Regions from separate parts of the Rhizobium sp. O111 genome, predicted to be linked through region 1. Evidence: predicted binding sites of a transcription regulator. Region 1 holds the regulator's gene; each other region holds the start of a gene.
What was found. Region 1 encodes LexA, which represses DNA repair genes until DNA is damaged. Its sites were predicted from a motif close to TGTTCNNNNTGTGTTCNG; they were not measured.
Positions count from the first base shown of each region.

Region 2: ACVTFQ_RS16930 (helicase-related protein) is a predicted target of LexA. The motif match lies at 4,899-4,916, and genes of this name have one in related genera.
Region 3: ACVTFQ_RS10845 (ribonuclease T2 family protein) is a predicted target of LexA. The motif match lies at 4,149-4,166, and genes of this name have one in related genera.
Region 4: dnaE (DNA polymerase III subunit alpha) is a predicted target of LexA. The motif match lies at 4,007-4,024, and genes of this name have one in related genera.

Region 1 covers NZ_JBSHXL010000001.1:1,330,529-1,338,177, reverse strand. The annotation lists gene eno (phosphopyruvate hydratase) at 83-1,357, opposite strand; gene kdsA (3-deoxy-8-phosphooctulonate synthase) at 1,522-2,364, opposite strand; gene ACVTFQ_RS06850 (VOC family protein) at 2,361-3,245, opposite strand; gene lexA (transcriptional repressor LexA) at 3,445-4,170, shown strand; gene ACVTFQ_RS06840 (ComEC/Rec2 family competence protein) at 4,164-6,611, opposite strand; gene gltA (citrate synthase) at 6,906-7,649, shown strand, end outside.
Region 2 covers NZ_JBSHXL010000001.1:3,379,364-3,387,012, reverse strand. The annotation lists gene ACVTFQ_RS16945 (CarD family transcriptional regulator) at 1-270, opposite strand, end outside; gene fdxA (ferredoxin FdxA) at 666-1,004, opposite strand; gene ACVTFQ_RS16935 (RNA-binding S4 domain-containing protein) at 1,199-1,603, opposite strand; gene ACVTFQ_RS16930 (helicase-related protein) at 1,607-4,714, opposite strand; gene ACVTFQ_RS16925 (DUF3309 family protein) at 5,393-5,548, shown strand; gene ACVTFQ_RS16920 (YMGG-like glycine zipper-containing protein) at 5,579-5,839, shown strand; gene efp (elongation factor P) at 5,990-6,559, opposite strand; gene epmA (EF-P lysine aminoacylase EpmA) at 6,711-7,649, shown strand, end outside.
Region 3 covers NZ_JBSHXL010000001.1:2,117,215-2,124,863, reverse strand. The annotation lists gene ACVTFQ_RS10865 (thiamine pyrophosphate-binding protein) at 1-882, opposite strand, end outside; gene caiB (succinate--glutarate CoA-transferase) at 879-2,075, opposite strand; gene ACVTFQ_RS10855 (DMT family transporter) at 2,093-3,052, opposite strand; gene ACVTFQ_RS10850 (alpha/beta hydrolase) at 3,087-4,025, opposite strand; gene ACVTFQ_RS10845 (ribonuclease T2 family protein) at 4,181-4,915, shown strand; gene ACVTFQ_RS10840 (hypothetical protein) at 4,990-6,798, shown strand; gene ettA (energy-dependent translational throttle protein EttA) at 6,933-7,649, shown strand, end outside.
Region 4 covers NZ_JBSHXL010000001.1:1,173,410-1,181,058, reverse strand. The annotation lists gene ACVTFQ_RS06065 (L,D-transpeptidase family protein) at 1-18, shown strand, start outside; gene dnaE (DNA polymerase III subunit alpha) at 286-3,783, opposite strand; gene ACVTFQ_RS06055 (hypothetical protein) at 4,086-4,661, shown strand; gene ACVTFQ_RS06050 (ABC transporter ATP-binding protein) at 4,688-5,371, opposite strand; gene ACVTFQ_RS06045 (lipoprotein-releasing ABC transporter permease subunit) at 5,386-6,693, opposite strand; gene proS (proline--tRNA ligase) at 6,713-7,649, opposite strand, start outside.

The sequences.
Region 1 (7,649 bases):
GAACTGTCCCCGAAAGTTGGTAATCCAACTTCGGGGATCAGTTCACGAGAGCGCGGGTTCCAAATGCTTGAAATCAGAAGGCTTAGCCGCGGATGATCGAACGGCCGGCGTACTGCGCCTGCGGGCCGAGGCCTTCTTCGATGCGGATCAGCTGGTTGTACTTGGCAAGACGATCCGAGCGCGACAGCGAGCCAGTCTTGATCTGACCGCAGTTCGTGGCAACGGCGAGATCGGCGATCGTGCTGTCTTCGGTTTCGCCCGAACGGTGCGACATGACGGCGGTGTAGGCTGCCTTGTGCGCGGTGTTGACGGCGTCGAGCGTTTCCGTCAGCGAACCGATCTGGTTGACCTTGACGAGGATCGAGTTGGCGACGCCCATCTTGATACCATCGCGCAGGCGAGCAGAGTTGGTGACGAAGAGATCGTCGCCGACCAGCTGAACCTTCTTGCCGGCCAGATCCGTCAGAGCCTTCCAGCCATCCCAGTCGTCTTCAGCCATGCCGTCTTCGATCGAGATGATCGGGTACTGGGCAGCGAGCTGCGCCAGGTATTCAGCCATTGCGCCCGGCTCCAGCGTGCGGCCTTCGCCTTCGAGAACGTACTTGCCGTCCTTGAAGAATTCGGTCGAGGCGCAGTCGAGGCCGAGATGGATGTCTTCGCCAGGCTTGTAGCCGGCTTTCTCGATCGACTTCATGATGAAGTCGAGGGCTTCAGGGGCGCTCTTCAGGCCCGGTGCGAAGCCGCCTTCGTCGCCGACATTGGTGTTGTGGCCTTGGGCAGCGAGCTCCTTGCGGAGCGTGTGGAAGACTTCCGAGCCCATGCGAACAGCTTCGCGGATGGAATCAGCTCCTACAGGCAGGATCATGAATTCCTGGAAGTCGATCGGGTTGTCGGCATGCGCGCCGCCGTTGATGATGTTCATCATCGGAACCGGCAGCAGGTGCGCGGAAGCGCCACCAACGTAACGGTAGAGCGGCAGGCCGGCAGCTTCGGCGGCAGCCTTGGCAACGGCCAGCGAAACGCCGAGGATAGCGTTGGCGCCGAGGCGCGACTTGTTCGGCGTGCCGTCCAGTTCGATCATGATGTTGTCGATCTGGATCTGGTTTTCAGCGTCGATGCCGCCAATGGCGTCGAAGATTTCCGTGTTGGCGGCTTCGACGGCCTTTTCGACACCCTTGCCGAGATAACGCTTGCCACCATCGCGGAGTTCGACGGCTTCGTGCGCGCCGGTCGATGCGCCCGACGGAACGGCGGCGCGGCCCATGCTGCCATCTTCGAGATAGACATCGACTTCGACGGTGGGGTTACCACGGCTGTCGAGAATCTCGCGGGCGATAATATCGGTAATAGCGGTCATCGGCTCTTCTCTGCTTGAGGGTGGATAAATCGTTTGAAATTCGTCTTTAATCGAAGATGCGCAAATTACAATGCCGGTTTGGGGCAGTTTGGGACCCTTTTGCGCATGCTCCTCCACATTGTTCTTCGGTGGCCTAATACACGAACGTGTCAGTCTTTTGAACGTCAGCCCTTGGCGATGGCGTCAAAGGCCAGAAGCTTCTCAAGCAGGCGCGGCATGTCCTTGAGATAGACCATGTTCGGGCCATCCGACGGCGCATTGTCGGGATCTTCGTGCGTCTCGACGAACACACCGGCGACACCGACGGCGACAGCCGCACGTGCCAGCGTTTCCACGAATTCGCGCTGGCCGCCACTGGAGCCGCCCTGCCCGCCCGGCTGCTGCACCGAATGCGTCGCATCGAAGACAACAGGCGCGCCCATGGCTTCCATGATGGGGAGCGAGCGCATGTCGGAGACCAGCGTGTTATAGCCGAAGGAAGCGCCGCGTTCGCACAGCATGATGTTCGGGTTGCCGCTGGCATTCAGCTTGGCAAGCACGTTCTTCATGTCCCAAGGCGCCAGGAACTGGCCCTTCTTGACGTTGATGGCGCGGCCGGTCTTGGCGGCAGCGACCAGCAGGTCCGTCTGCCGGCTAAGGAAGGCCGGGATCTGCAGCACATCGACGACAGCGGCGACTTCGGCGCACTGCTCCTCGGTGTGGATGTCGGTCAAGACAGGGAAGCCGTATTCCTTCTTGAGATCGGCGAAGACTTCGAGCGCCGTTTCAAGACCGATGCCGCGCTGGGCCGACAGCGAGGTGCGGTTGGCCTTGTCGAAGGAGGACTTGTAGACAAGGCCGATGCCGAGCTTGTCGCAGAGCTCCTTCAGCGTGCCGGCGATCATGAAGGCATGGTCGCGGCTTTCCATCTGGCAGGGGCCGGCGATCAGCGACAGCTTGCCGGTGTTGGAAAACACCACACGGCCGGCGCCTTCGCCAACGGCCACCTCGGAATTGGTCTCAGTCATCGTTTCTCCTCGAAGGCGAAGAGCGCGCCCTGGCCGGGTGCGGCCTTCACCAGAATTCGATTGTTCTTGCGTGTATAGGTGATCCCGTTAGCAGCCAAATGCGCCTCTGTCACGGCGAGATCGGCAACGGAAAAGACAATCGCCGCGCCACGCAGGCCGCGATCGGCCTTGGGCTCGGCGAGATCGTAGTAAGCGTTCAAGCCATCCGGCGACAGGATATTGATACGGGCGTTGCCGGCATCCAGGCTGACACCGAACGCCTCCTCGCGGGTCGCCTGCGCATCAGACGCCAGCTGCAACAGCGGCGCGAACGCCTTGGGATCGGACGACGAGAGCACGATCGACAGGATGCCCAAAACGCCATTCGCATGGGTTTCCAAGGCCTTGAGATCGCTGGGCAGTGGGTTGACGCGCTGGCAGGCGAAGAGGAAGAAATCGGGTGCGCGCAGATCGGCCGCGAAAGCCAGGCGGAACGCGGCGGTCGCCTCAGAACCATCCGGCATCTTCATCTGCCGGGCAAATCTCAGCATCTCGCCGCCGCTCATGCCATCGTCGATGAAGCGGGCGTGATCGCTATCGGCATCCGGCGTACCGAAGACGATAGCCGACAGGCCGTCGTCGCCGCAGCGGAAGCGGAAGGCACGATCACGTGCGGTGAAAACGTTGCCGTCTCCGATGGCCGCTTCGTAAGTCTCCAGGCTGGCGATGCCGAGCGGCTCGAGGTAGGTTTTGTCGGCAAAGAAGACGCAGGCATTCTCGGTGCCGAATGGGTGCCGCGCATCGGCGGCGACGGTAAAACCGAGCTTGCCCAGGCGCTCGCGCGCCATCTCGATATTGACCACCGGCAGCACCACGTGGTCCAGGGGATGGGGGTCACTCATCGGCAAATCCTCCCGAAATCGGCAGAGATGTGCGCTGGCTTTCGCCACAATGCAAGAGGCGAGCGCGGTTAAATCGAATGAAGTGCAAAATCGCGACGATTCCGAGCCAAGTTTTACGAAAATTTAGGCACTTGCGGAACACATATGGAACATATAGTGTCCGTTCTGGCTTTGTTTCACGACTCTGGGGTTCATTTCGATGCTGACACGCAAGCAACAAGAACTGCTTCTGTTCATTCATGAGCGGATGAAAGAGTCGGGCGTTCCGCCATCCTTCGACGAAATGAAGGATGCACTCGATCTAGCATCAAAATCCGGCATTCACCGGCTGATCACGGCGCTGGAAGAGCGCGGCTTCATTCGCCGGCTGCCAAACCGGGCGCGCGCGCTCGAGGTCATCAAGCTGCCGGAAGCCTATAATCCGAGCCTGCAGCCGCGACGCGGCTTCTCGCCGAGCGTCATCGAGGGCAGCCTCGGCAAGCCGCAGCCGGTGGCCGCGGCCCCTGCCCCGAAGGCCGCGCCCAGCGCCGACAACGGCAACTCGGCGTCCGTTCCCGTCATGGGCCGGATCGCCGCCGGTGTGCCGATCTCGGCGATCCAGAACAACACCCACGACATCACCGTCCCCGCCGACATGCTCGGCTCCGGCGAGCACTACGCGCTCGAGGTCAAGGGCGACTCGATGATCGAAGCCGGCATTTTCGACGGCGACACCGTCATCATCCGCAACGGCAACACCGCCAATCCCGGCGACATCGTCGTGGCGCTTGTCGACGATGAAGAGGCGACGCTGAAGCGCTTCCGCCGCAAGGGCGCGTCGATCGCGCTGGAAGCTGCGAACCCGGCTTACGAAACCCGCATTTTCGGGCCTGACCGCGTCAAGGTTCAGGGCAAGCTCGTCGGGCTTATTCGCCGGTATCACTGAGTGGTGACATCGCCAGGCGGTGACTGGTCGTCGCTGAAGCTGTCGTTGCGCCAGTCATAGGCGCGATGGCGCAACCAGGGGCGACCGAGGCTTTCATAGGCGGTTTTGACGACGGGTGTCCCCTGCTCGTCGATACGGATTTCGACGGCGCCCGATCGCCTGAGGGTTTCGCCGGTCAATAGCATTGCGCCGGAACGGCATGTCGCCTGGCGCAGACGGACAGGCGTGATGACGATATCGGCCACATCGCAGGCGGGACCGAGATAGGCGGCGTTTTCGAGCGTCGCGATGACGTAGCCGCTATCGAGCGCTGTCACGCACCAGGCCATCTTGAGGCACTGGAAACCGCTGTCGTTTGTCGAAGCCGCTGCTTCGCGCATCATGGCGCGCGCTTCGCGTTGTTGTTTCAGTGTCAGTCGTGGCCTTGGCTCACCCCTCCTGGGAATGGACAATGCCTCGCCTTCGATCACATCCGGCGGCTTGTGGTCTTCGATCGCGAGCGCGCGCTGCCATTGCCCGAAGATGAAGTCGGGCGGCCGTTCGCGGTTGCTGGCAAGGCCGTCGCCTGTAACTGCCGCCACAAGGCTTCCATCCTCGGACACGACGAGTTCTGGCGCAGGTGTCGCAGGCAGCAGGACGACGACGATCGTTGCAAGCGCGGCAACCGCAGCGCCGATCCATCGCAGGCGCGTCCGCATCAGCCCCCAGACGAGGAAGCCGAGTACGGCGATCGCGAAATACCATTCGGGAATCCGCCCGATATCGACACTGCCGCCCCAGCCGGAAACCATCTTTGCGATGTCGATCACGAGATCCAGCCCGAAGCCGGCGACCTTCCACGGCACAGCGTCGAGGCCAAATGGCGTCGCCAACATCGCGGCCATTCCGAAGGGCATGACGATGAAGGAGATGACGGGCATGGCAAGCAGGTTGGCGGGAAGGCCGTAGCCGCTCAGCCTGTGAAAATGCTCGATCGAAAACAGCGCCGTCGAGAAACCGCCGATCATCGAGGTCAGCGCGATGCCGCCGAAGAAGCGAAGCGTGACCATGACCGGCTTTATCGCGGGATGCGTGAGAAGAACGCTTTCGCGATGCCGCCTCCTAGTCCACACAGCAAAGCCCGCGACCAGCGCCAGCGTCGCGGCGTAGGACATCTGGAAGCTCGGGCCCAGCACCTCGGATGGCGACATCAGAATGATCAGCATCGCCGAGAGCGCGATGTTGCGCAGGCTGATCGAGGGGCGATCGAACAGCACCGCGACAAGCATGATCGCCATCATGATGAAGGCGCGCTCGGCGGAGACGGCAAAGCCCGAGATCATGTAATAGGCCGTCAGCGCCAGAAGCGCGCTGCCGGCGGCAAGCTTCTTGGTCGGATAGGCCTGTGCGAAGCCAGGAAACAGTCCAAAGAACAGCCGCAGCCCGACAAAGCAGATGCCGGCCGACAGCGCCATGTTGAGGCCCGAGATCGCGACGATATGCGCGAGGCCGGATTGGCGCAGCGCCTCCGTCGTCTCGTTGGAGATGACGCGTCTCTCATCGGTGACAAGCGAGGCGGCGAAGGCGCCGGTATCATCAGGCAGAATGCTGCGGATGCGGTCGCCAATACTGCTGCGCAGACCGTAGAGCCATTCCACGGCGCGATCGGCGGCAGAGAGATCGGCGATATCGATCTGCGACGCGATGGGCTGCGGAATACCGTAGAAGAAGCCGTTGGCGCCGATGCCGTCGAAATAGGCGGAGAATGCGAAATCGTTGAGTTCGGGCAATGCCGGTCCGGCTGGCGGCGTCAGGCGCACTCGGCCCGTGAGCCATCCGCCGACCGCGACAGGCTCGCCGGCACGCGCGACGAGCGACACTTGCTGCGGCGGACGCTTGAGCGCAGGCTCGTCCGTGCGCGTTACCCTTAAGATATAGCGCCAGCGGCCGTTGTCGTCGCCCTCGCGCCGTTCCACGCGGCCGGTCACAGTCGTAGTCACCGCTGTGTCGAGAACGACGGTATCAGCGCGCCAGGTCTCGAGTTGCGCCGCGAACATGCCAAGGACGACGAGCAGGCCTGATATCGCCACACGGCGGGTGGCAACGGGCGCGGCGCCCGCCAGAACGAAGACGAGACCGAAGAGAACAGCCCAGGCAAGGAGCCGCATGGGCGGGATATCGACAGCAAGGCGGAACCAGGCGATGGCGCCTGCGCCGAGGAAGATGGGCGACGCCAGGAAAAAGCGGCCGTGATCGAATTCCGTGCTGAACGCTTGTGCTGCAACGGCTGCCTGGCGGCCGATCCCTCGGCTTGCGCGACTCAGAAAACCCGACGTCGACTGCGTCAACGGCGCGCGCGTCATTATGGCACGGGCATTTTGCCCCGGTACGGCCGGCAAATTGGCAATTTGCGCCGCTTCGGGTGGCATCAAAACGACGTGACTGGCATTCAACTCCGGCATGCAACGACACCCGAAAGCCACCCTGACCTGCAATCAGAATGAGGCCAGCGGAACCGAAACGCAACTATAATCGTTTGAATTCAAACGGGAAATAAAACCATCGAAAATGTCAGGATTATCATTGGCTTCCGCTATGCGGAGACGGCATCTCAGCACTGCTCAAAAGTTGATACTGCGATGCACAAAATGGCATCACGGTAACTTGGCATTAGGCGCGCGATCATATAGCTATCGCAGACGACGCTTAACCCTATGGCGCTTTTAAGGCGCCAACCGCCAGTTTGGAGGATCAGAATGACGGATCAAAGCGCAACACTAAAACTCGGTGAGAAAACAGTCGACCTGCCGGTCAAGAGCGGCACGATCGGACCTGATGTCATCGATATCGGCGCCCTCTACAAGAACACGGCTTCCTTCACGTACGATCCTGGTTTCACCTCGACCGCATCCTGTGAATCGAAAATCACCTATATCGATGGCGACGAGGGCGTTCTGCTCCATCGCGGTTACCCGATCGAGCAGCTGGCCGAACAGGGCGACTTCCTCGAAGTCTGCTACCTGCTTCTTTACGGCGAACTGCCGACAGCCGCGCAGAAGAAGGACTTCGACTACCGCGTGACGCACCACACGATGGTGCACGAGCAGATGAGCCGCTTCTTCACCGGCTTCCGCCGCGACGCGCATCCGATGGCCGTCATGTGCGGCTGCGTCGGCGCCCTGTCGGCGTTCTACCACGACAGCACCGACATCACCGATCCGCACCAGCGCATGGTCGCTTCGCTGCGCATGATCGCCAAGATGCCGACGATCGCCGCCATGGCCTACAAGTACCATATCGGCCAGCCCTTCGTTTACCCGAAGAACGACCTCGACTACGCGTCGAACTTCCTGCGCATGTGCTTCGCCGTTCCTTGCGAGGAATATGTGGTCAATCCGGTGCTTGCCCGCGCCATGGACCGCATCTTCATCCTGCACGCCGACCACGAGCAGAACGCTTCGACCTCGACCGTTCGCCTCGCCGGTTCCTCGGGTGCCAAC
Region 2 (7,649 bases), 2.0 Mb from region 1:
CGCCTTGCCCTGCACGACCTTCAAAGCACGCTCGACGAAATCCGTCTCGGAAAGCTTGCGCATGCCAATGCTCATGGCCTTTGCGACCGGCACTTTCAGGCGCATCTTGTCCTTCTCGAAATCGATAACGAAAAGTTCGAGCTTCATCCCGGCAACTTCTTGCTCTTCGATGGCGCTGATGGTACCGACGCCATGAGCGGGGTACACGATCGATTCACCGGTCTTGAAACCATGGCGGGCTGCTGAAGGCTTTTTCTGCTGGATCGTCATTCTTGTCAAAAACTCCCTGTTACGCTTCCGGCCAAGGCCGGAGCCGGGTCAGTCAGGCCCGGATGAGACGGTCGGATCCGTCGGGTGACTTTACTTCTGGTCCCACCGGGAAGAAGCAAGCATATTCAGACACGCAATCTTGGGGCGTGACAGCTCAAGATCATGATATGTCACGGAAATCGCGCTTGGATTTGTTTGCTTTCGTGGTGGTTTGGGGCATCCTTGATGCCGCAAAAGGAACAGTGTGTGAAAGTTACCACAAAAATATGAGGAAATCAATAATTTACTGCGTATGAGTCATGCGGGCAACACATGTCGCCCCCATAAGTCATGCATATCCGCCATGAGATTGGGCAGATTCCGGCCCTGTCTCAGACTATAGTATCAGCGGGCGATCAATCGCCGGCGCCGGGCTTTTCCGAGAAGTATTTCTCGAACTTTCCGGTCTCGCCATCCACGTCCTTGGCGCCATCCATCGCGTCCTTCTTGACGGTGATGTTGGGCCAGATGCTGGCGAACTCGGCATTGATCTTCAGCCACTTGTCGAGGCCCGGTTCGGTATCCGGCTTGATCGCCTCGGCGGGACATTCCGGCTCGCAGACGCCGCAGTCGATGCATTCGTCAGGATTGATCGCGAGGAAATTCTCGCCTTCATAGAAGCAATCAACGGGGCAGACTTCAACGCAATCGGTATATTTGCAGCGAATGCAGTTGTCGGTCACGACATAGGTCATGAAGAACTCCAGGATTTTCACGCAGACGGGGCCGGGCAACCTGGAACGTCGCGCCTTTCCCCTGGCCGGAGACGGACATGACCAGTCTTGGGAACTGCCACGCCATCCGGCAAGTTGCTTGTGAAGTATCGGCTTTGGTGCCGGATTTCAAGGATAAAGAAAGCGCGAAAGCGCCGAGTTTGGAGACGGATTTTCTAATCGTCGTCGGACATCAGGCGGTCGATTGCGCGGCGCTCTTTCTTGGTCGGTCGTCCAGCGCCCGTATCGCGGGTCGCCTGCTCGTAGGGCGTCAGCTGTTTGCGGTCTTGCTGTGACGGTGAGATGTCGTCGTAGAGGAGGCGGGCCTCCTCGAAAGGGCCGCGCCGAGCGCCACCGGATTTGACGATCAGAACGAACTCGCGGCGGTCGAGCGAGAGCTCGATCCTGTCGCCGGTTTTGATCTGGTGGCTTGGCTGGGAAACGCGCTCGCCGTTGATGCGCACATGCCCGGATTGAACATGGGCCTGCGCCAGCGAGCGTGACTTGATCATGCGCGTGAAGAACAGCCACTTGTCGATGCGCTGGCGCGAACCGCTTGATGGCTGTGTCTTCTCGCTCATCGATTACTTCTTCATCTGCTCCTTCAAGGCAGCGAGCTTGGCGAAGGGCGAATCCGGATCGACCGGCTTTTCCTTGCGCGGGGGCTTTGCCTCGAAGCGCAGCGGCTGAGAGCCGCCACGGTTGTTGTTGCGGTCGTCGCGACCCTTGCCGCCACGATCCTGACGGTCGCCGCGCTGGTCGTTGCGGCCCTGGTGCGGCTTGCCGCCGTCCTTGCCGCGGTTCTGGCGGTTGCCGTCACGGTTCTCGCCTTCGCCGCCCTGTCGACGATGGCCGTGGCCACGCTCCTGGCGATCACCGCGCTCCTGACGTTCACCCTGGCGTTCGCCGCCACGGCGCTCGCCATGGCCGCGTGCCTGGCGCTGGTTGCCGTCGGTGCGGCCGCCAAGACGCCAGAGTAGAACCGGCTTCGGCTCTTCAGCTTCGGCAGCCGGCACTTCCGCTGCGGGCGCAGCTTCGGCAGAGGCTTCGGTCTCGGTTACTTCAGCGGCGGGCACTTCGGCAGCAGGGGCTTCGGCGGTTTCGGCAGCCGGTGCTTCCGCAGCCGTCTCGTCAGCAGAGGCGCTGTCGGCGTCGTCGTGCTCGGCCGTTTCAGCGGCGGCGTCAGCGGTTGCTTCCGTCGTAGCTGCTGCGGCCGGCGTCGCGGCGGCGTCCTGTGCTGCCAGATAGGTAGCTGCTTCCTCGGCCTTCACGGCGTCGGCGCGATAGCCGAGACCCTTCAGGATCTCTTCCATGTCCTCGAGCGTAGCGCCGAGAATGGAGAGCATCGCCGTGGTCGTGGTAAAGCGGCGGCCGTCATAGGCACCCTCTGGGCGGTTCGGCTGACCCGGCTTCCACTGCAGCAGCGGACGGATGATGTCGGCCAGACGCTCAAGGATATCGACGCGAACGGCGCGCTTTCCAAGGAAGCGGAAGCCCGCCAGCTTGTAGAAATTGCGCTCATAGCTCGGATCGGTCACCACCGAGGTGCGGCCGGCGGCCAGAACCGGAATGAGGTCACCGTAGCCCGGCTTGTCGAGGCCGTCGTTCTTCAGCGCCCAGAGCAGCGTGATGAGTTCGGCCGGAGCCGGCTTCAGCAGTGCCGGAACGAAGATGTGGTAGGCGCCGAAGCGAACGCCGTAACGGCGCATCGAGGCGCGTGCGTCCTGATCCAGCGACTTGACCTCTTCGGTCACGTCGCGACGGAAAAGCACGCCGAGATTTTCCACCAGCTGGAACGCCAAACCCTTGGCGAGGCCCTGCAGGTCTTCAGCGCGCGACAGATCGTCGAGCGGCTTCAGCACGGTCGAGATGTGGTGATTGACGAAGCGTTCCAGGCGAGCGGCGACGTGGTCGCGCGCATTGCCGGTCAGCTGTTCGTCGGCAAGCAGGATCAAGCGCGGACGCATGATGTGCTCGGTGCCGGCCAGACGTGCCACGGGATCGCCGAGCCAACGGATCGAGCCGTCGGAGCCGATCGCCAGATCGCCGTTGCCAGACGCGTGAATACGCGCTGCGCGGGCTTCGAATTCCAAAGCAAGCGCCTTTTGCGAAGCAGCCTGGACAGCCTTCGCGTCCGGACCATCCGCTCCCGATACAGGCGTGAACCGGAAACCCGACAACTGCCCTACATGATGTCCTTCTACGAAGACATCGCCATTTACACTGATTTCAGCTTCCAGCATCGCATTCTCTCTCAGGCGCTTCATGAGCACAGATGTCCTGCGATCAACAAAGCGTTTCGTCAACCTTTCATGTAACGCATCGGACAATCGATCTTCGATTTCCCGCGTCTTTTCCTGCCAGTGTGTCGGATCGGCAAGCCAGCTGGGCCGATTCGATACATAGGTCCACGTCCTTATCTGCGCGATTCGCGCCGAAAGCGTGTCAATTTCACCGTCAGTTCGATCCGCGCGGTGCACTTGTTCGGCAAGGAAATTCTCATTTACCGTGCCATACCGCACGAGATCGGAAAAGAGGGTCGCGATCAGATCGGCGTGCTGGGCCGGCGTAATGCGCCGATAATCCGGCAGCGCGCAGGCCTCCCACAGCTTTTCGACCCTTGCCGGCGTGTCGGCCAGATCACGAATCTCGGGATAGCGCGACAGCTGCTCGAGCGCCTGCTGGTCGACTGCCGGCAGCGCGCGCGTCAGGCCGGGCACGCGCGGCCCGGTTTCAAGGCTGGCGCGCAGCGTCTGTATCGATTTGAAATCGAGGTCTGTGGTGCGCCACTGCAGCACCTTCACGTTGTCGAAGTGGTGGCCCTCGATGCGGCCGACCAGCTCCTCGTCGAACGGGTCGACATGGCCCGTCACACCGAATGTGCCGTCGCGCAGATGGCGCCCGGCGCGGCCGGCGATCTGGGCGAGCTCGGCGGGGTTGAGGTTGCGGAACTGGTAGCCGTCGAACTTGCGGTCCTGAGCGAAGGCGACATGGTCGACATCGAGGTTGAGCCCCATGCCGATCGCGTCCGTCGCCACCAGATACTCGACGTCGCCTGCCTGGTAGAGCGCCACCTGGGCGTTGCGGGTGCGGGGGCTCAGCGCGCCGAGAACGACGGCCGCCCCACCACGCTGGCGGCGGATGAGCTCGGCGATCGCATAGACCTCGTCGGCCGAAAAGGCGACGATGGCGGAGCGCTGTGGCAGGCGGGTGATCTTCTTCTGGCCGGCGTAAAGCAGGTGCGACAGGCGCGGACGCTCGACGACGGTGATGCCGGGAAGCAAATGCTGGAGGATCGGCCGCATGGTCCCGGCGCCGAGCAGCAGCGTCTCGTCGCGGCCGCGCAGATGCAGGATACGGTCGGTGAAAATGTGTCCGCGCTCGAGATCGCCTGATAGCTGCACCTCGTCGATGGCGACGAAGGCAGCCTTGGTTTCGCGCGGCATGGCTTCGACGGTGCAGACGGAGTAGCGCGCATTCGGCGGCGAGATCTTTTCCTCGCCGGTCACCAGAGCGACGTTGTGGACACCGACCTTTTCGCAGACACGCGTATAGACCTCGCGCGCGAGCAGGCGCAGCGGCAGGCCGATGATGCCGGTGCCGTGGGCAACCATCCGCTCGATGGCATAATGGGTCTTGCCTGTATTGGTTGGACCGAGCACCGCGGTCACGCCGCGCCCACTCAGTATCATCGGCTGCGATGTCAGTGTCTTTGTCCTGCAGACGGGGCGGGGTGCCCCGGGGGTAAAACCAAGCTCCTGATCCGAAGCAGACAAACAAATGGACAGCCGCTGGCGCAAACGCAAGGGCTGATTTCAATTTCACCGGCGGATTTTAGCTCTCGCGAATAGCTTGTGGAATGCTCGCATAGCGATTCGGAACAGCAGTAGAACGAATCGGAGACGAATCGCTGACTCCCGATGATTCAGGGTTTGTTCACTGCTAAGTATTGATTTTGAATCACTTTTTCCCACCAGATGCTGAATCGGATGATTCTCGCTTGGCGTGTACCGGTGTTTTTGTTCGGCGGATAAGGAAGGGGCGCTCAGCCATGACTTCGGTTCCGCCTGAAATGTAAAAAATCCGTTTCGAAGCGAGCTCGATCAAATCCGGAACAAAGAGAAGACGAATCAGCGACTTTGCTGACTTCCCGGTTTGTTCACGACAACCTATTGTATTTTATGGAAATTTAACCATAGGCGCGAGTCCGCTTTTGGCGCCGCACCTGCTATGCCTCAGCGCGAGGGTGCCAGGTGACGTCGGCTTACCTGCTGAAAAATATTGTCCTGTTGGAAAAAATCGGCGGAACCAAAAGCCGGCTTACGTGTTTCTCGCTCATTCAAACTCGAAATGCGCTGAGGTCACGGGATATGCTTGGAACGATACTACTCATTATCCTTATTCTGCTTTTGCTCGGAGCCCTACCGAATTGGGGTTATAGTCGCAGCTGGGGCTATGGACCTTCTGGCGGTTTGGGCTTAGTTCTTGTGATTATTATCATTCTCGTACTCATGGGCCGCATCTAAAGCGCGCCAAAAACCCTGGGAGACATAGTTATGATGAAGAAGATTGTACTCATCGGCGCTCTGGTCGGCGCGCTCGCATCCTGCACGGCCACGGAACAAGGCACCGCGATCGGCGCCGGCACCGGCGCTGTGATCGGCGGCGCTGTCAGCCACAGCTGGGGTGGTGCGGCCGTTGGCGCCGTTGCCGGTGGTCTCGCCGGCGCGCTCATTGGCCAGTCGGTCGAACGCCGCGGCTACTGCGTCTATCGCGACCGTTACGGCCGCCGCTACGAAGCACGTTGCCCGCGCTAATGGTTTTGGCCTGAGCGATCAGGTCTACGGATAAGAAAAGGCGTCGGTTTTCCGGCGCCTTTTTTGTGTTTTGCATTCAGGAAAAACCGCCAAAGAAAAAGGCCGCATCGCGGAAGCGATACGGCCTTTGAATCTTCGGTCGGCGCCGGATTAGTTCTTGGCGCGCTCGACGTAGGAATTGTCTTCCGTCGCGATGACGACGCGGGTGCCGGCGTCGATGTGCGGGGGAACCGAAGTGCGCACGCCGTTGGAGAGCATAGCCGGCTTGTAGGACGACGATGCCGTCTGGCCCTTGACGACCGGCTCGGTCTCGGTGATCTCGAGCGTCACGTGGCGCGGCAGCTGCAGGGCGAGCGCGACACCTTCGTGCATGGACAGAATGCAGACCATGCCTTCCTGCAGGTATGCCTTCTGGTCGCCCATGGTTTCGACGTCGACGACGACCTGGTCATAAGATTCCGGGTTCATGAAGTGGAAGCCTTCGCCGTCCTCGTAGAGGAACTGGTGGTTGACGTCTTCCACGAAGGCGCGCTCAACCTGCTCGGTCGTGCGCCAGCGCTCGGAGACCTTCACGCCGTCGACGATGCGGCGCATGTCGACCTGGGTGACCGGCGTGCCCTTGCCCGGGTGGAAGTTGTTGGCCGTCAGAACGACGTAGAGCTTGCCGTCCACATCGAGGACGTTGCCCTTGCGGACGGAAGAGGCGATGACCTTGACCATAAGAGTTCCTTGTAACTCGGCTTTTGGCGTCGTAGAGGACTGTCGAAATGGCCCCGGAGACGCAATCAGGTGTTCTTTGGGGGCGCAACTAACCTAAAATCCGGCAAATAGCCAGCCCTTGCGTTGGTTGATCCGGTCAGGACAGCATTCGATGAAACCCTCGATCGCCAAAGCGTCTCCCTGGTGGACGCCCAGTGTGCATGCCGACCGCCGGCCGTTCCTGGTCGGACGCAACCGGATTCAGGCGGCTCTGCGCGGCTATTTCGCTCGCGAGGACTTCATCGAGGTGGATACGGCGACGCTGCAGGTGTCGCCGGGAAACGAGGCGCATCTGCATGCGTTTGCCACCGAGGCGCTGACCACGGATGGGCAGGCCGCACCTTTTTATCTGCACACCTCGCCCGAGTTCGCCTGCAAGAAATTGCTTGCTGCCGGCGAGGAGCGCATCGCCTGCTTCGCGCATGTCTATCGCAACCGCGAGCGCGGACCGCTGCATCATCCCGAATTCACCATGCTCGAATGGTATCGCACCGGCGAGAGCTATGAGAGCCTGATGATGGACTGCGTCCGCATCATCGCACTTGCGGCCGAGACGATGCAGACGACCATGCTCAGCTATCGCGAGACTAGCTGCGATCCCTTCGCCGGTCCGGAGAGCCTGAGCGTCGCCGAGGCGTTTCGCCGTCATGCCGATATCGATCTTCTGGCCTCGGTCAGCGCCGATGGCTCGACGGATCGCGACCATCTGGCGGCCGAGATGCGGCGCAACGGCATGCGTGTCGCCGAGGACGACCAGTGGGCCGATCTCTTCAGTCGGGTTTTGGTCGAGAAGGTTGAGCCGCATCTTGGCATGGGGCGTGTGACGATCCTCGATGAATATCCGGTCTGCGAAGCAGCGCTGGCGCGACCATCGGCCGCCGATCCCCGCGTGGCTGAGCGCTTCGAGGTCTATGCCTGCGGCGTCGAGCTGGCGAACGGTTTCGGGGAGCTCACCGATCCCGTCGAGCAGCGCCGTCGCTTCGAGATCGAGATGGCGGAGAAGAAGCGCATCTACGGCGAGACCTATCCGATCGACGATGATCTCCTCGAT
Region 3 (7,649 bases), 790 kb from region 1:
CTGCTGCTGCGTGTAGGGGATATCGATCAGCGTATAGCCCGAGGATGGCATTTCCGACATGCGGCCACCGAGCAAGATCAGCAGATCGCTCTCCTTGATCTCCCGCGCGAGTTCGGGATTGATGCCGACGCCGATATCGCCGGCATAGCCGGGATGCAGATGATCGAACAGCATCTGGCGGCGGAAGGAGCAGCCGACCGGCAGGCTGAAGCGTTCGGCGAAGGTCTTGAAGTCGGCCACCGCATCGGCATCCCAGCGCGAGCCACCGAGGATGACCATCGGGCGTTCGGCCTTCAGCAGGCGCAAATAGAAGTCGTCGACCTGGCTGCGGCCGGGATGGGCTTCGACGCGCGAGTAGCGCCTGGCGCGCGGTGCTTCGACCATATCGCGCAGCATGTCCTCGGGCAGTGACAGGACGACGGGGCCGGGGCGGCCGGAGGTGGCGAGCGCGAAGGCACGGGTGACGAATTCGGGGATGCGGGCTGCGTCGTCGATCTCGCCCACCCACTTGGCGTATTCGGTCAGCGCGCGGCGAAACTCGACTTCCTGGAAAGCTTCGCGTTCGCGGGCGTCGCGCTGGACCTGGCCGATGAAGAGGATCATCGGGATGGAGTCCTGCTTGGCGATGTGCAGTCCTGCCGTCGCGTTGGTGGCGCCGGGGCCGCGGGTGACCATGCAGATGCCGGGCTCGCCGGTGAGGCGGCCCCAGGTGTCGGCCATCATCGCGGCGCCACCCTCCTGGCGGCAGACGATGACCTCGATGTCGCTGTCATGGAGCGCGTCGAGGACGGCGAGGAAACTCTCGCCGGGAACGCAGGAGAGGCGTTTCACCCCATTTGCCTTCAATGCCTCGACGATCAGTTCTCCGCCTGTCCGTTTCATTTTTTCCCCTCCCATTGGATGAGTTCCGCGAGCACCTCCTCCTGGTGCTCTCCCAGTCTCGGACTGGGTCTTTCATAGCTGAGCGGCGTCCGCGACAGGACGACCGGGGTTCGGACACCGGGAATGACGGTGCCGGCGCTATCCTCGAGATCGATGCGCAGGCCGCGTGCGACGATCTGCGGATCGTTGAACATGTCCTCGATGGTGTTGATCGCGCCCGAGGGGACCGCATTCGCTTCGCAGGCCGCAAGAAGATCGGCCTTCGCCCATTTCAGCGTTTCGGTCGAGACCAAGCGTCTCATCTCGTCGCGATTGGCGACGCGGGCCTTGTTGGTGGCGAAGCGTTCGTCGTCGGCGATCCCGCCGAGGCCGAGGATGGCGCATAGGCGGCGGAACTGGCCGTCATTGCCGATGGCGAGGATGAGGTAGCCATCTGATGTGGGGACGACCTCGTAGGGCGAGATGTTGGGATGGGCGTTGCCGAGGCGCGTCGGCGGGCGGCCGGATATGAGGTAGTTCATGTTCTGGTTGGCGAGCACGGCCGACTGGACGTCGAGCAAGGCCATGTCGACCAGCTGGCCTTCGCCCGTCTTCAGGGCGTGGATGAGGGCTGCCTCGATCGCCGAGACCGCGTAGATGCCGGTGAAGATATCGGCGATGGCAACGCCCGCCTTCATAGGCTGTCCATCGGGCTCGCCCGTGATCGACATGAAGCCCGACATGCCCTGGACGATATAATCGTAGCCCGCGAGGCTCGCATAGGGACCTGTCTGGCCGAAGCCGGTGATCGAGCAATAGACGAGCTTGGGATTGATCTGGCGCAGGCTTTCGTAATCGAGCCCGTATTTGACGAGGCCTCCGAGCTTGAAATTCTCGATGACGACATCGGCGGTGGCGATCAGCCGGCGGACCAGCGCCTGGCCTTCCTCGCTGCGGAGATCGGCCGTTATCGAGCGCTTGCCGCGATTGGCGGCGTGGTAATAGGCGGCCGAGAGGTTTTCGCCATCGGCACCCTCGACGAAGGGGGGACCCCAGTGCCTCGTATCGTCGCCGCCATCGGGGTTTTCGACCTTGATCACGTCGGCGCCGAGATCGGCCAGCATCTGGCCGGCCCAGGGGCCAGCCAGGACACGCGCGAGTTCGATGACACGAATGCCTGCGAGCGGCGCTCTGTTAGGCTGGGTCTGCGTCATGTTCCTCCCACGATAGATCAGGGTGCCCGCGTCTCCTCAGATGTATCGGATACGGGCTTGGATGCAAAGCGCCGCTCGCGCCAGATGATATAGAAGCCGGAGCCCATGATGATCGATATGCCGAGCCATTTCAGCGCATCCGGGAAATCGCCGAAGACCAACCATGCGAAGGCCGTGGCGGAGACGATCTCGAAATATTGCAGCGGGGCCAGCGTCGAGGCCGGTGCCGAGCGATAGGCATAGACGCCGAAGATGCCGGCGATCGCTGCTGTGACGCCGACGCCGAGAAGATAGAGCCAGGCGCGGGTGTCGGGGATGACGGGGTCGAGTATATCGGAGCCGCTGCCATGGCCGAGATAGAGCAGGACGGCGCAGATGAGCAGGCCCCAGAGGCTCATGTGGAACTGCATGACCCACGGGTCTTCGCGCTGCGCCAGCGCCCGGTTCATCATCGCGGAGATGGCGATGCAGACCGCACAGACGACGGGCAGAAGTGCGACATAACCGACCTCCTGGAAGCTCGGCTGGATGATGAGGATCGCGCCGAAAAAGCCGACGCCGCAGGCCGTATATCTGCGCCAGCCGATTTTTTCCTTGAGGAAGATGCTGCTCAGGATCGTCAGGATGATCGGCTCGACGAAGAAGATGGCGATGGCATCGGCGACCGCCATGTATTTCAGCGCGGTGACGAAGGAGATCATCGAGACGGTGATGATGGCGCCGCGGATGGCGTGGAAGAAGCTCTGCTTCCAGGTGATGTCGGTGAGGTTGTGACGCCAGAGCACGATGGGCAGCATGCAGAGCGCCTGCACGCCGAAGCGCGCCGCGGTGATCTGGGCTGAGGGGACCGTGCTGATCGCAAGCTTGGAGAAAATGTCGATGATGGGCGACAGCAGCACCGAAATGAACATCAGGATCAGCCCCATCATCACTTCCGATGGGGTGTTGCTGGTACCGGTTGCCGCGTTGCTGCTCATGACGGAATTCTCTGATTGGGGTAGGGGACCGGGATCAGCCGTTGACGGGACGAGCGGTTGCCTGATCGCACCAATCGGCGAATGCCGATATGGCCGCGTCGGCGCCGATCTCGTTCAAGGTCTCGTGGCGCATGTCCTGATATATCTCAGTGCTAATACGGGAGAAGCCATGCGTTTTCAAATGGTTTGAGAGCCAGAGAATGGCTTTTCCATTCTCCGTCGCCGGATCCTTGCCGCCGCCGACCAGATGGATCGGCGTCTCGGTCGGCAGGCGGGCGAGATGTTCTTTCTGCGGCGCCCTGAACGTCAATTCGAAGAGGTCGAGCCAGAGCGAAACGGAGGCGCCGAAGCCGCAGAGCGGATCGGCCACATACTTGTCGACTTCAGCGGGATCGCGCGACAGCCAGTCGAAATCCGTGCGGCGGTTGGCGACCGATTTCGCCCAGGTGCCGAAGGTCAGCTTCGGCAGCAGGTCGCTCGGGACGTCGGAGCCTTTCAGCGCGCGCTCGATCAAGAGGATCGCCTGCGCGGCGCGGCCGGCGAGGCCGGGATTGAAGTTCGAGTTCCAGACGGCGACGGCGTCGAATTTTCGCGGGTAGGTGACGGCGGCGTTGAGGGCGATCAGCCCGCCCATGGAGTGGCCGAAGAGAATGATCGGCAGGCCGGGATGCTCGGTCGCGGCCTCGTCGCGCATCGCCTCGATATCGTCGACGACGTAGCTCGCGCCATTACGCCTTGCGAAGCGACCGATCGGCGCGTCCGGCGCGGTGGTCTCGCCGTGACCGCGATGGTCGTGGGCGTAGACATGGTAGCCGCGCGCGGCCATCGCTTGCGCAAAGCGCTGAAAGCGTTTCGAGTGCTCGGCCAATCCGTGGCTGATCAGCAGGATGCCGCGCTCAGTGCCTTCGGGCTGCTGATAGTGATAGGCCAGTGAAGCGCCCGCATGGTCGAGGCGCCGGGTTTCTGCAAACATGATTTCCTCCGTGGCGGGAGAAGACCAGAACAGCGGTCAAATGCAACAGGCGGAGCGGGTTGTGCCGGAGATTTTCGCTTGCCTCGTTTTGCCGCTTGCCTGCCGATGCGCCGCGTGCTTTGATGTTCATGAATTGTTCTTTCGTGGGGATGGGTATGGGCAATCTCGGTTTTCGTGTCATCGCATTGTTCCTGTTGTCGATCATGGCCGGCTCCGCTTTTGCGCAGGAGGGCGGCGGGCGCACGCGCTTCATTCTCGCGGCCAGTTGGCAGCCGGCCTTCTGCCAGACCAACCAGCGCAAGGCTGAATGCTCCAGCCAAGGCAGCGACCGCTACGACGCCAAGAACTTCTCGCTGCACGGGCTCTGGCCGATGCGCAAGGATTATTGCGGCGTTTCCGACGCTGATCGCTCCGCCGACAAGGGGGGCGACTGGAGGGACCTGCCGGAGGTGAAGCTCTCGGCCGAAACGAAGTCATCGCTCGACAAGGTCATGCCCGGCACGCAATCGGCGCTCGAGCGGCATGAATGGATCAAGCACGGCACCTGCACCGGCATGAGCGCCGACGCCTACTTCGCCGATGCCGCAAGGCTGATTGAGGACCTGAACGCATCCGCCGTCCAGGAGCTGTTCGCCGCCAATATCGGCAAGTCACTGGCTGGAGACGCGATCAAGGCGGCCTTCGACAAGAGCTTCGGCCCCGGCGCCGGCGACCGGGTGAAGATGAGCTGCCGCCGCGCCGGCAACAGCCGCGTTATCAGCGAACTGACGATCGGTCTGTCCGCCGATGCGACGGATGGGAAGGGCAAGGATCTCGCCGATCTCATCCAGGGCGCGGGCCGGACATCCTTCGGTTGCAACGAGGGCATCGTCGACGCGGCGGGATTTTGAGGTCGTAGGATAATCTCAATTTTTGACGTCTATCGTCTCGAGCTGGCGGTGACCAATAGCATGAGTGGCGACTGATGTCCGAGATGGTGGCATGTGAAAGCGATCAGACTGCTGCAGGCGAGATGCCGTTATGGCGCATGTTCCTGATCGTCTACGCGACCGCCCTGGCAATGGTGCTGTTCGATCTCGTTGATGGGATAAGGTTCGTCAGCGATATCGACGATCAGTTGCGCGAACTCCAGATTCGGCACCTGATGTCCCCGCAGGGGCACTGGTTCGATCTGTCGCTTCCCTTCATCTCGATGCCGACGACTTACGTGTCGCCATGGTCACGGCTGGTCGATCTTCCTTACGTGGCGATTGCCTGGTTGCTGCAGCCCTTCATGCCGACCGCGCAGGGGCTTTCCGTTGCCTTCCAGGTGTGGCCGCCGATGTTGCTCTCGCTATGCTGCCTGCTGGTCGCAACGACCGCACGGCGCTTGCTTGCGGGGTTTTCGCTGACGGAAACGACGCTCACGCTGTCGTTGATGCTCGCCACCGTTCTCATGAGCATGGGCGTGCTGGAGTTCACACCGGGTCGTATCGATCACCATAACGTCCAGATCGTCGCTCTCATGATGATCATCGCAGGGCTCGTTCGATGGGATCGGGCAGGGGGGCTGATGATCGGTGCCGGTGCTGCGATCTCGACGGTGATCGGGCTCGAGTGTCTTCCGCTCGTCGTGATCGCCTATGCCGGGCTCGTTGTCTGCTACATCGGAAATGTCGCCGGGGTGCGCACCGTCCTTGTCGCCGCATCCGTCTCGATGGTGATCGTCACGCTTGTGTCCGCCATGGCGTTCCTCGGCCCCGCCGCTGCCGTTTCGACGCAATGCGACGCCTTCTCCGCCCCCTACATCTTCCTGCTCTCGGCATTTTCCGCCGTTCTCGGTGCGGGCGTGGCGATCCAGAGTGATCGCGCGGGGCCTTTCATGCGGCTCGTTGCCCTGGCAATTCCGGCCGTCGCCGTTCTGGTCGTCGCCGCCTACCTCTTTCCATCCTGCATTTCGGGGCCCTACGGTATCATAGACCCGGTGTCGCGGGAGCTGTGGTTCGATCGGGTATGGCAGGAAAAAAGCATCCGGTATTTCTACGAGAACGGTCAATATGATCTGTTGCTCCTCCTGGCATTGACGGCTGCCGTCGGCGCCTATGTCGGTCCGCTCGTGTGGTTCAAAATGCGGGAGCGGTCGTTTGGACCAGCAATCGCCTATCTCATGGCGTTGGGCGCCCTCGTTCTCACCTGCTTCGTGACGCGCAACATTCGCTTTCCGATCGCGCTGATGCCGGTGTTCCTTCCCGTCGTCATCGCGACGATGACGATGAAATCACAGGCTTTCTACAAAATGTACCGGTTTTCCGCGGTGGCCGCTGCTGCCGTTGCGGCCGCGCTTTGTGTCTTCTTCGTGCTGGTGCCGTCGGTTCAGCATAAATTCGACGAGGTCGACTATATGGTGGCGAGCGAGTGCGAGCGGCAGGATTTCTCCGTGCTTCACACTGTCCCGCCGGGCCGCGTCGCCGCGCCGCAAGGGATCGCCATGCCTCTGATCCTGGCGGCGCCATCGGGCTTTTCGGTCGCCGCCATGCCGTTCCATCGTGCATCGCCCGGAATGAAGCGGATGTTCCAGGCGTTCATGACCTCGGATCCCCAGCTGCGTCGCGCGGCGCTGGCGCCTTTCGATTACGTCGCCGTCTGCCGCTTCCCCCTCGAAGCCGATCCGAAGCAGGCGCCGCTTTATGCCGCATTGGCGCGTGGGGATGGCTGGCCGGGGCTGGAGCGGGTCAATCCGCCCACACGCAGCGATTTCCAGCTTTTCCGGATCGATCACGCCGCCTTGCAATAGAGCGGGCTGATTTTCAGCCTCAAACTGCGGGTGATCTGCGACAAAGCGGGTGGATTTTGCCGCTGGCGCGTTGCCCCCGGGCGCCAATTCGCCTACATAGCGGCAAACCAATTTCCCCCGGAGCAGAATTACCGATGGCACGTCAGTTCATCTACCACATGTCGGGACTGAACAAGTCCTACGGCGCCAAGAAGATCCTCGAAAACGTCAACCTGTCGTTCTACCCGGATGCCAAGATCGGTATCCTCGGCCCGAACGGCGCCGGTAAGTCGACCGTGCTACGCATCATCGCCGGCCAGGACAAGGAATTCACCGGGGAAGCCTGGCTCGCCGAAGGTGCGACCGTCGGCTACCTCGAGCAGGAACCGCATCTCGATCCGGCCAAGAACGCCTTCGAGAACGTCATGGAAGGCGTGGCCGACAAGCAGGCCGTGCTCGACCGCTACAACGAACTGATGATGAACTATTCCGACGAGACCGCCGACGAAGGCGCCAAGCTCCAGGACATCATCGACAGCCAAAATCTCTGGGACCTCGAACAGCAGGTCGAGATGGCGATGGAAGCATTGCGCTGCCCGCCGAAGGATGCCGACGTCACGCTGCTTTCGGGTGGTGAGCGTCGTCGTATCGCGCTCTGCCGCCTGCTGCTCTCGCAGCCGGACCTGCTGCTCCTCGACGAACCGACCAACCACCTCGACGCCGAAACGATCGCATGGCTTGAAAAGCACCTGCGCGATTATCCGGGCGCCGTGATGATGATTACCCACGATCGCTACTTCCTCGACAACGTCACGGGCTGGATTCTCGAGCTCGACCGCGGCCGCGGCATTCCTTACGAAGGCAACTACTCC
Region 4 (7,649 bases), 160 kb from region 1:
ACGCTGACGCGCGGCTAGAGCCTTTCCTGGTTAGATTGAAGCATTCTGTTGGCTCAAACGGAGTCGGATGGTCGTCCGGCCGGCGCGCGTCGTAGCCAACGCATACGGCCAAGCCGGCCGGACGATCAGGCGGCCCGTTTCAGCCAACCCCGCAGGGGCCGGGCATCTTTCCGCCAGGGCAAAGGCGATCGGCTCGACCGTACCCGGGGTATGCCCTTCGCCAATCGCCTTTGCCCTGACGAAAACCTGCTCCGGCAGAATGCTTCAAGCTAACCAGGAAAGGCTCTAGACCAGCTCGACATCGATCACCCCTGGCGCCGAGCGCATGGCGGCTGCGATTTCGGGCGTGATCCGGTATTTCTGCGCCAGTTCCACCTCGATCTCGCGCTTGCCATCCTCCTTGATGACGATGAAGGAGACGAGGCCGTCGCCCCGGGCGTTAAGGTGGGCGGCAACGGCGCGCAGCGGGCCGGAATCGCGGACATAAACACGCAGCGCCTTCTGCATCTGCAGCGACTTTTCCTCCAACGACTGGATGGTCTGGATGCGCAGACCGATGCCCTCGGGTCGCTCTTCGCCGGTCGCGGTGATGACGAAGGATTTTCCCGATTCCAGCATGTCGCGATACTGGTTCAGCATTTCCGAGAAGAGCACCGCTTCGAACTGGCCGGATGAATCTGAGAAGACGATGATGCCCATCTTGTTGCCGGTGCGCGTCTTGCGTTCCTGCTTGGAGATGACGGTGCCAGCAAGGCGCGCGTTGCTGGCGCCCTGCTTCACGGCGGCTGCGAAATCACCGAAGGTCTGGACGCGCATCTTCTCCAGCACACTGCTGTAGCTATCGAGCGGATGGGCCGTCAGGTAGAAACCGAGGACCTGGAACTCCTTGAGTAGGCGCTCCGAGGGCAGCCAGGGCGAGAAAGGCGGCATCGAGATCTTTTCCGGACCCGATGACAACACGCCGCCGAAGATATCCGACTGGCCGCTCAGCTTGTTTTCCTGGGCGCGCTGGGCATAGCCCATGATGCGATCTATGCCGCCCGAAAGCTGGGCGCGATCGAGTTCGAAGCAATCGAAGGCGCCGGCGAAGATCAGGCTTTCCAGCACGCGCCGGTTCACCTGCTTCGGATCGATGCGCAGGCAGAAATCCTCGAGGCTGGCGAATGGCGTGTCGCCGCGCACCTCGACGATATGATCGACGGCCGATTCGCCGACACCCTTCAGCGCCGCCAGCGCGTAATAGATGCGGTTGTCGCCGGTCTGGAAGTGGCGGAACGAGGTCTGCACGGAGGGCGCGATCACCTCGATACCGAGGCGCTTGGCATCCTGGCGGAAGTCGTTGACCTTTTCGGTGTTCGACATATCGAGCGTCATCGAGGCGGCGAGGAACTCGACCGGATAATGCGCCTTCATGTAGGCCGTCTGGTAGGAGACGATGGCGTAGGCTGCGGCGTGCGACTTGTTGAAGCCGTAGTTGGCGAACTTCGCCAGAAGCTCGAAAATGTTATCGGCCTGCGGCTTCGACACGCCATTCTTGACGGCGCCGACGACGAAGCGCTCGCGCTGCTGGTCCATCTCCGCCTTGATCTTCTTACCCATGGCGCGGCGCAGAAGATCGGCCTCGCCGAGCGAATAGCCCGAGAGCACCTGGGCGATCTGCATGACCTGCTCCTGGTAGACGATAACGCCCTGCGTTTCCTTCAGCAGATAATCGATGGTCGGATGGATCGATTCGAGCTCTTCCTCGCCATGCTTGCGGGCGTTGTAGGTCGGGATGTTTTCCATCGGACCCGGACGATAAAGCGCCACGAGCGCGATGATGTCCTCGATGCAGTCGGGACGCATGCCGATCAGCGCCTTGCGCATGCCGGCACTTTCCACCTGGAACACGCCGACCGTCTCGCCGCGCGACAGCATCTCGTAGGTCAGCTTGTCATCCAGCGGGATCGCGGCGAGATCGACCTTGATGCCGCGCTTGGCGACGAAATCGACGGCGACCTTCAGCGTCGTCAGCGTCTTCAGGCCGAGGAAGTCGAACTTGACGAGACCGGCCTGCTCGACCCACTTCATGTTGAACTGGGTGACCGGCATGTCGGAGCGCGGATCGCGGTACATCGGCACCAGCTTCGACAGCGGACGGTCGCCGATGACGATACCGGCGGCGTGGGTCGAGGCGTGGCGGTAGAGACCTTCGATCTTCTGGGCGATATCGAGCAGACGGGCGACGACGGGCTCCTTGTCGGCCTCCTCCTGCAGCTTGGGCTCTTCCTCGATCGCCTTCGACAGCGGTGTCGGGTTGGCGGGATTGTTGGGCACGAGCTTGCAGATCTTGTCGACCTGGCCGTAGGGCATTTCGAGCACGCGGCCAACATCGCGAAGGGCGGCGCGCGCCTGCAGCGAACCGAAGGTGATGATCTGCGCCACCTGCTCGCGGCCGTATTTCTTCTGCACGTAGCGGATCACCTCTTCGCGGCGATCCTGGCAGAAGTCGATATCGAAGTCGGGCATCGAGACGCGTTCCGGATTGAGGAAGCGTTCGAAGAGCAGCGAGAAGCGCAGCGGATCGACGTCGGTGATCGTCAGCGCATAGGCGACCAGCGACCCCGCACCGGATCCGCGGCCGGGGCCGACAGGAATATCCTGCAGCTTCGCCCACTTGATGAAGTCGGCAACGATCAGGAAGTAGCCGGGGAATTTCATGCGCTCGATAACGCTGAGTTCGAATTCCAGCCGGTCGCGGTAATCCTTCTCCTCGTAGCCCGCCGACATGCCGAGCGTCTGTAGGCGCATATCCAAACCTTCGACGGCTTGGCGGCGAAGCTCCAGCGATTCGGCGCGCTCCGCCTCCTCGGGGTCCGCCGTGGCACCGGTGAAGCGCGGCAGGATCGGTTTGCGGGTCTTCAGGACGAAGGAGCAGCGGCGGGCGATCTCCACCGTATTCTCCAGCGCTTCGGGCAGATCGGCGAAAAGCTTCACCATCTCGGCGCGGCTCTTCAGATAGTGATCCGGCGTCAGGCGGAAGCGCGTGTCGTCGGAGACGATGGCGTTGTGCGCCACGGCCATCAGCGCGTCGTGCGCGTCATAATCGTCGCGCGTCGGGAAGAAGGCCTCGTTGGTCGCGACCAGCGGGATCTCGTGCTCATAGGCAAGGCCGATCACACGCTGCTCGTGGCGCTTGTCGTACGTACCCTGGCGCTGAAGCTCCATGTAGAGCCGGTCGCCGAACTTGTCCTTCAGAGACAGCAAGCGCGCGGTCGCCGGCGCGATGTGGCCCTCTTTCAGCGGCATGTCGATCGGGCCAGTCGATGCGCCCGACAGCGCGATCAGGCCCTCGGTGCCGAGCTCGTCCAGCCACGACGCCTTGATGTGGACCGCCTGCCCGGCGCCCTCGCCGCTGAGATAGGCACGGCTGACGAGGTCAACCAGCCGCTCGTAGCCTGCGTCGGTGGCGGACAGAAGCACGATCGACGGCAGCTTCGCCAGCTGCTGCTGGCCGCCGCGGCGCTCGGTCTCAAGGCCGTCTTCCATATCGATGGAGACCTGGCAGCCGATGATCGGCTGCAGACCTTCGTCCATTGATTTCTGCGCAAATTCCAGTGCGACGAATAGATTGTTGGTATCGGTGATGGCGATCGCCGGCTGGCTATCGCCCGATGCCTTGTAGAGAATCTTCTTGAGCGGCAACGCCCCCTCAAGCAGCGAGAAGGCGGAGTGCACACGCAGGTGAACGAAGCCCGGCGTACCGCCGATGAAGTCGCTCGCGCCGTTTTCAGTGCCCGCCATGATATGCCTTTCCGCGCATCCGTATGAATCGGATGCATTGTCGGATTTGGGGACGTCGATGTCCAGAGAGGCGGGTACCATCGGACCGCATGACAGCCATGCGGTCCCCGTTATTCTTACATTGCCATGCAGATCAAAGAGAAGCTGGCAATGAACATTGCGATGGAGGTGAATGCTGCGATATCGCGGATCATGTCAGTCATTTGGCTCTCCTGTGCTCTTATGTTTTTATTTTGTTCCGCTCTTGTTCCGTTGTCAACAGGATTGTTTTCTGTTTGGTTAACGGCAAACGGGAGACGAGCATGCGTCGATTCATCTTTGTGGCAGTCCTGCTTTCAGCCAGCGCGGCCTTCGGCGCGGATCCTGATCCGGCGCGCATCGTCGATGTGGCCGTCGGCGACTGGAACGGCGATGGCAAGCCGGACCTGGCGTTGCTCGCCGAGGCTCCCGACGATGCCGCCGACGACCAGCTCGGCGTCTACATCTATCTGCGGGATGACCACGACCTGTTGCGGCTTACGACCAGCGCGCCCGGCAAGATCTGGGGAACCACAGTGGCTGAGGGGATTTACGGCCAGGAGCCCTCGATCAAGGCGGCGGGCAAGAGCTCGATCGCCATCCATTCGAAAAACAGCGCCATCGGCCGCAACCGCTGGGAGCAGACGCTGACGCTTGCCTACCGCAACAACCAGTTCGTCGTCGCCGGCTACACCTACAGCCACTACGACACATTAAATCCGGATGGCGGCGGCTCGTGCGACTACAATGCGCTCACCGGCAAGCTGCAGCGCGACGGCAAGGATGCGAAGGCCGAGGCACGGACGATCACGATTGCCGATTGGAAGGACGAAACCGGGCAGTCTATCTGCGGCGGCTAGATTGGTCCTGACCAGGCGGTGAAATCTCAGAAATCCACGACCTTGCCGTCGGCGATGGTGACGCGGCGGTCCATGCGGGCCGCGAGCTCGTGGTTGTGGGTGGCGATCAGGGCCGCGAGGCCGGACTGGCGCACCAAGGCTTCCAGAGCTTCGAAGACATAGCTGGCCGTCTCGGGGTCGAGGTTGCCTGTTGGTTCGTCGGCGAGCAGAAGGCTCGGCGCGTTGGCGACGGCGCGGGCGATTGCCACGCGCTGCTGTTCACCGCCAGAGAGTTCGCCGGGGCGGTGGGCGCCACGGTGGCCGATGCGCATGTAGTCGAGCAGCTGGCCCGCCCTGACCTTTGCTTCGTTGCGCGGCAGGCCCGCGATCATCTGCGGCATCATGATGTTTTCAAGCGCGGAGAATTCGGGAAGCAGGTGGTGGAACTGGTAGACGAAGCCGATCTCGCTGCGGCGGATCGCCGTGCGCTTGTCGTCGGAAAGGCCATTGCAGGCATTGCCGCTAATAGTGACTTCGCCGCCATCGGGATGCTCGAGCAGGCCTGCCAAGTGCAGCAGGGTCGACTTGCCGGTGCCTGATGGAGCCACAAGCGCGACGATCTCGCCGCTGTTGATGGTCAGGTCGGCCTTCTTCAGGATCGAAAGCTGGGTCTCTCCCTGGCCATAGTGACGCTCGACGCCGGAAAGCTTGAGAACGGTATTCCGCTTCATGTAATCAGCATTCCTTATTCGTAGCGCAGGGCCTGCACGGGATCGAGCTTGGAAGCGCGCCATGCGGGGAAGATTGTCGCGAAGAAAGACAGCGTCAGCGCCATGACGACGACGGAGACCGTTTCGCCGACCTCCATCTTGGCCGGGAGCTGGCTGAGGAAGTAGAGCTGCGGGTCAAACAGCACCGTTCCGGATAGCCAGGAGAAGAAAGCACGGATCTTCTCGATATTGATGCAGACGATAACGCCGAGTAGCACGCCGGCGAAAGTGCCGACCAGGCCGATCGCGGCACCTGTCATGAAGAAGATCCGCATGATGGCGCCGGAGCTGGCGCCCATGGTTCTCAGGATCGCGATATCGCTGCCCTTGTCCTTCACCAGCATGATCAGGCCGGAGATGATATTCAGCGCGGCGACAAGAACGATCAGCGTCAGGATCATGAACATAACGTTACGCTCGACCTGCAGGGCCGAGAAGAAAGTCTGGTTGCGCTGGCGCCAGTCGGTGATCGCGATCTGGCGACCGGCGGCCGCCTCCACCTTGGGGCGGAGTTCGTCGATATTGTCGGGATTGTCGACATAGAGCTCGATCGACTGCACCAGACCTTCGGCGTTGAAATAGAGCTGTGCTTCCTCGAGCGGCATATAGATGATCGTCGCATCATATTCCGACATGCCGATCTCGAAGATGCCCGAGACCTTATAGGATTTGACGCGCGGATTGATGCCCATCGGCGTCACGTCACCTTCCGGTGATATGAGCGTAATCGTATCGCCCGCCTGCAGTCCCAGCTGGTCGGCCATGCGCGAGCCGATGAGAACGCCCTGGCCGGCCGCAAAGCCGACGAGGTCGCCGGACTTGATGTTGTCGGAGACGGTTTTCACCTTGCTCAGGTCTTCGGCGCGGATGCCGCGAACCAGCGCGCCCGTGCCAGCGCCGCCGGCACCCGAGGCCAGCGTCTGGCCTTCGACGAGCGGCAGCGCCACCTTGATGCCCGGCACGGCGCCCAGGCGATCGGTCAGCGCCGGATAGTCCGTGAACGGCCCATCGACCGGCTGCACGATCATGTGGCCGTTGATGCCGAGGATGCGCGAGATCAGCTCGGTGCGGAAGCCGTTCATCACGGCCATGACGATGATCAGCGTCGCGACGCCGAGCATGATGCCGATGAAGGAGAAGCCCGCGATCACCGAGATGAAGGCTTCCTTGCGGCGTGCGCGCAGATAGCGCCACGCCACAAGTCGCTCGAAAGCGGAAAATGGCCTGCTGGCCGCAGCCGAGCCGGATTTGGATCCCTGCTGGCTCACCGCTGCGTCTGCCATTTCGCCTCCCGCCTTCTTCTTAGCCCAAGAGCTTATTGATTGCCGCGTCGATGGTCATCGTTTCGCGGGCACCGGTCTTGCGGTCCTTGACTTCCACTTCGCCGTTCGCGACCGCGCGCGGGCCGGCGATGATCTGTACGGGCACGCCGATCAGGTCCGCAGTTGCGAACTTGGTGCCGGCGCGATCGTCGGTATCGTCATAGAGAACATCGACGCCGGCCTTGGAGAGCTCCGCATAGATCTTCTCGCAGGCGGCGTCGCAAGCGGCGTCGCCGGCCTTCATGTTGATCACGACGACATCGAAAGGCGCAACCGAGGCCGGCCAGATGATTCCGTTCTCGTCATGCGATGCTTCGATGATGGCGGGAACAAGGCGTGTCGGGCCAATACCGTAGGATCCCATGTGGACGGCATGTTCCTTGCCATCCGGTCCCTGCACCTTCGCACCCATCGGCTCGGAATATTTCGTGCCGAAGTAGAAGATATGGCCGACTTCAATTCCGCGTGCGGACAGACGATCGCTCTCGGGGATGGCGTCGAAAGCGGCTTCGTCGTGCATCTCGGAGGTGGCGGCGTAGACCGAGGTCCACTTCTTGAAGATCGCATCCAGGCCGGCGACGTCGTCGAAATTGGTGTCGACCGAAGGGATATCGAAATTCACGAAATCCTTGTGGCTGTAGACTTCCGATTCACCGGTGTCGGCAAGGATGATGAACTCGTGGCTGAGATCGCCGCCGATCGGGCCGGTGTCGGCGCGCATGGGAATGGCGCGCAGGCCGAGACGATCGAAGGTGCGCAGATAAGCCGCGAACATCTTCTTGTAGGAATGCTCGGCGCCTTCGCGGGTCATGTCAAAGGAATAGGCATCCTTCATCATGAATTCGCGCGAGCGCATGGTGCCGAAGCGCGGACGGATTTCGTCGCGGAACTTCAGCTGGATGTGATAGAGGTTCAGC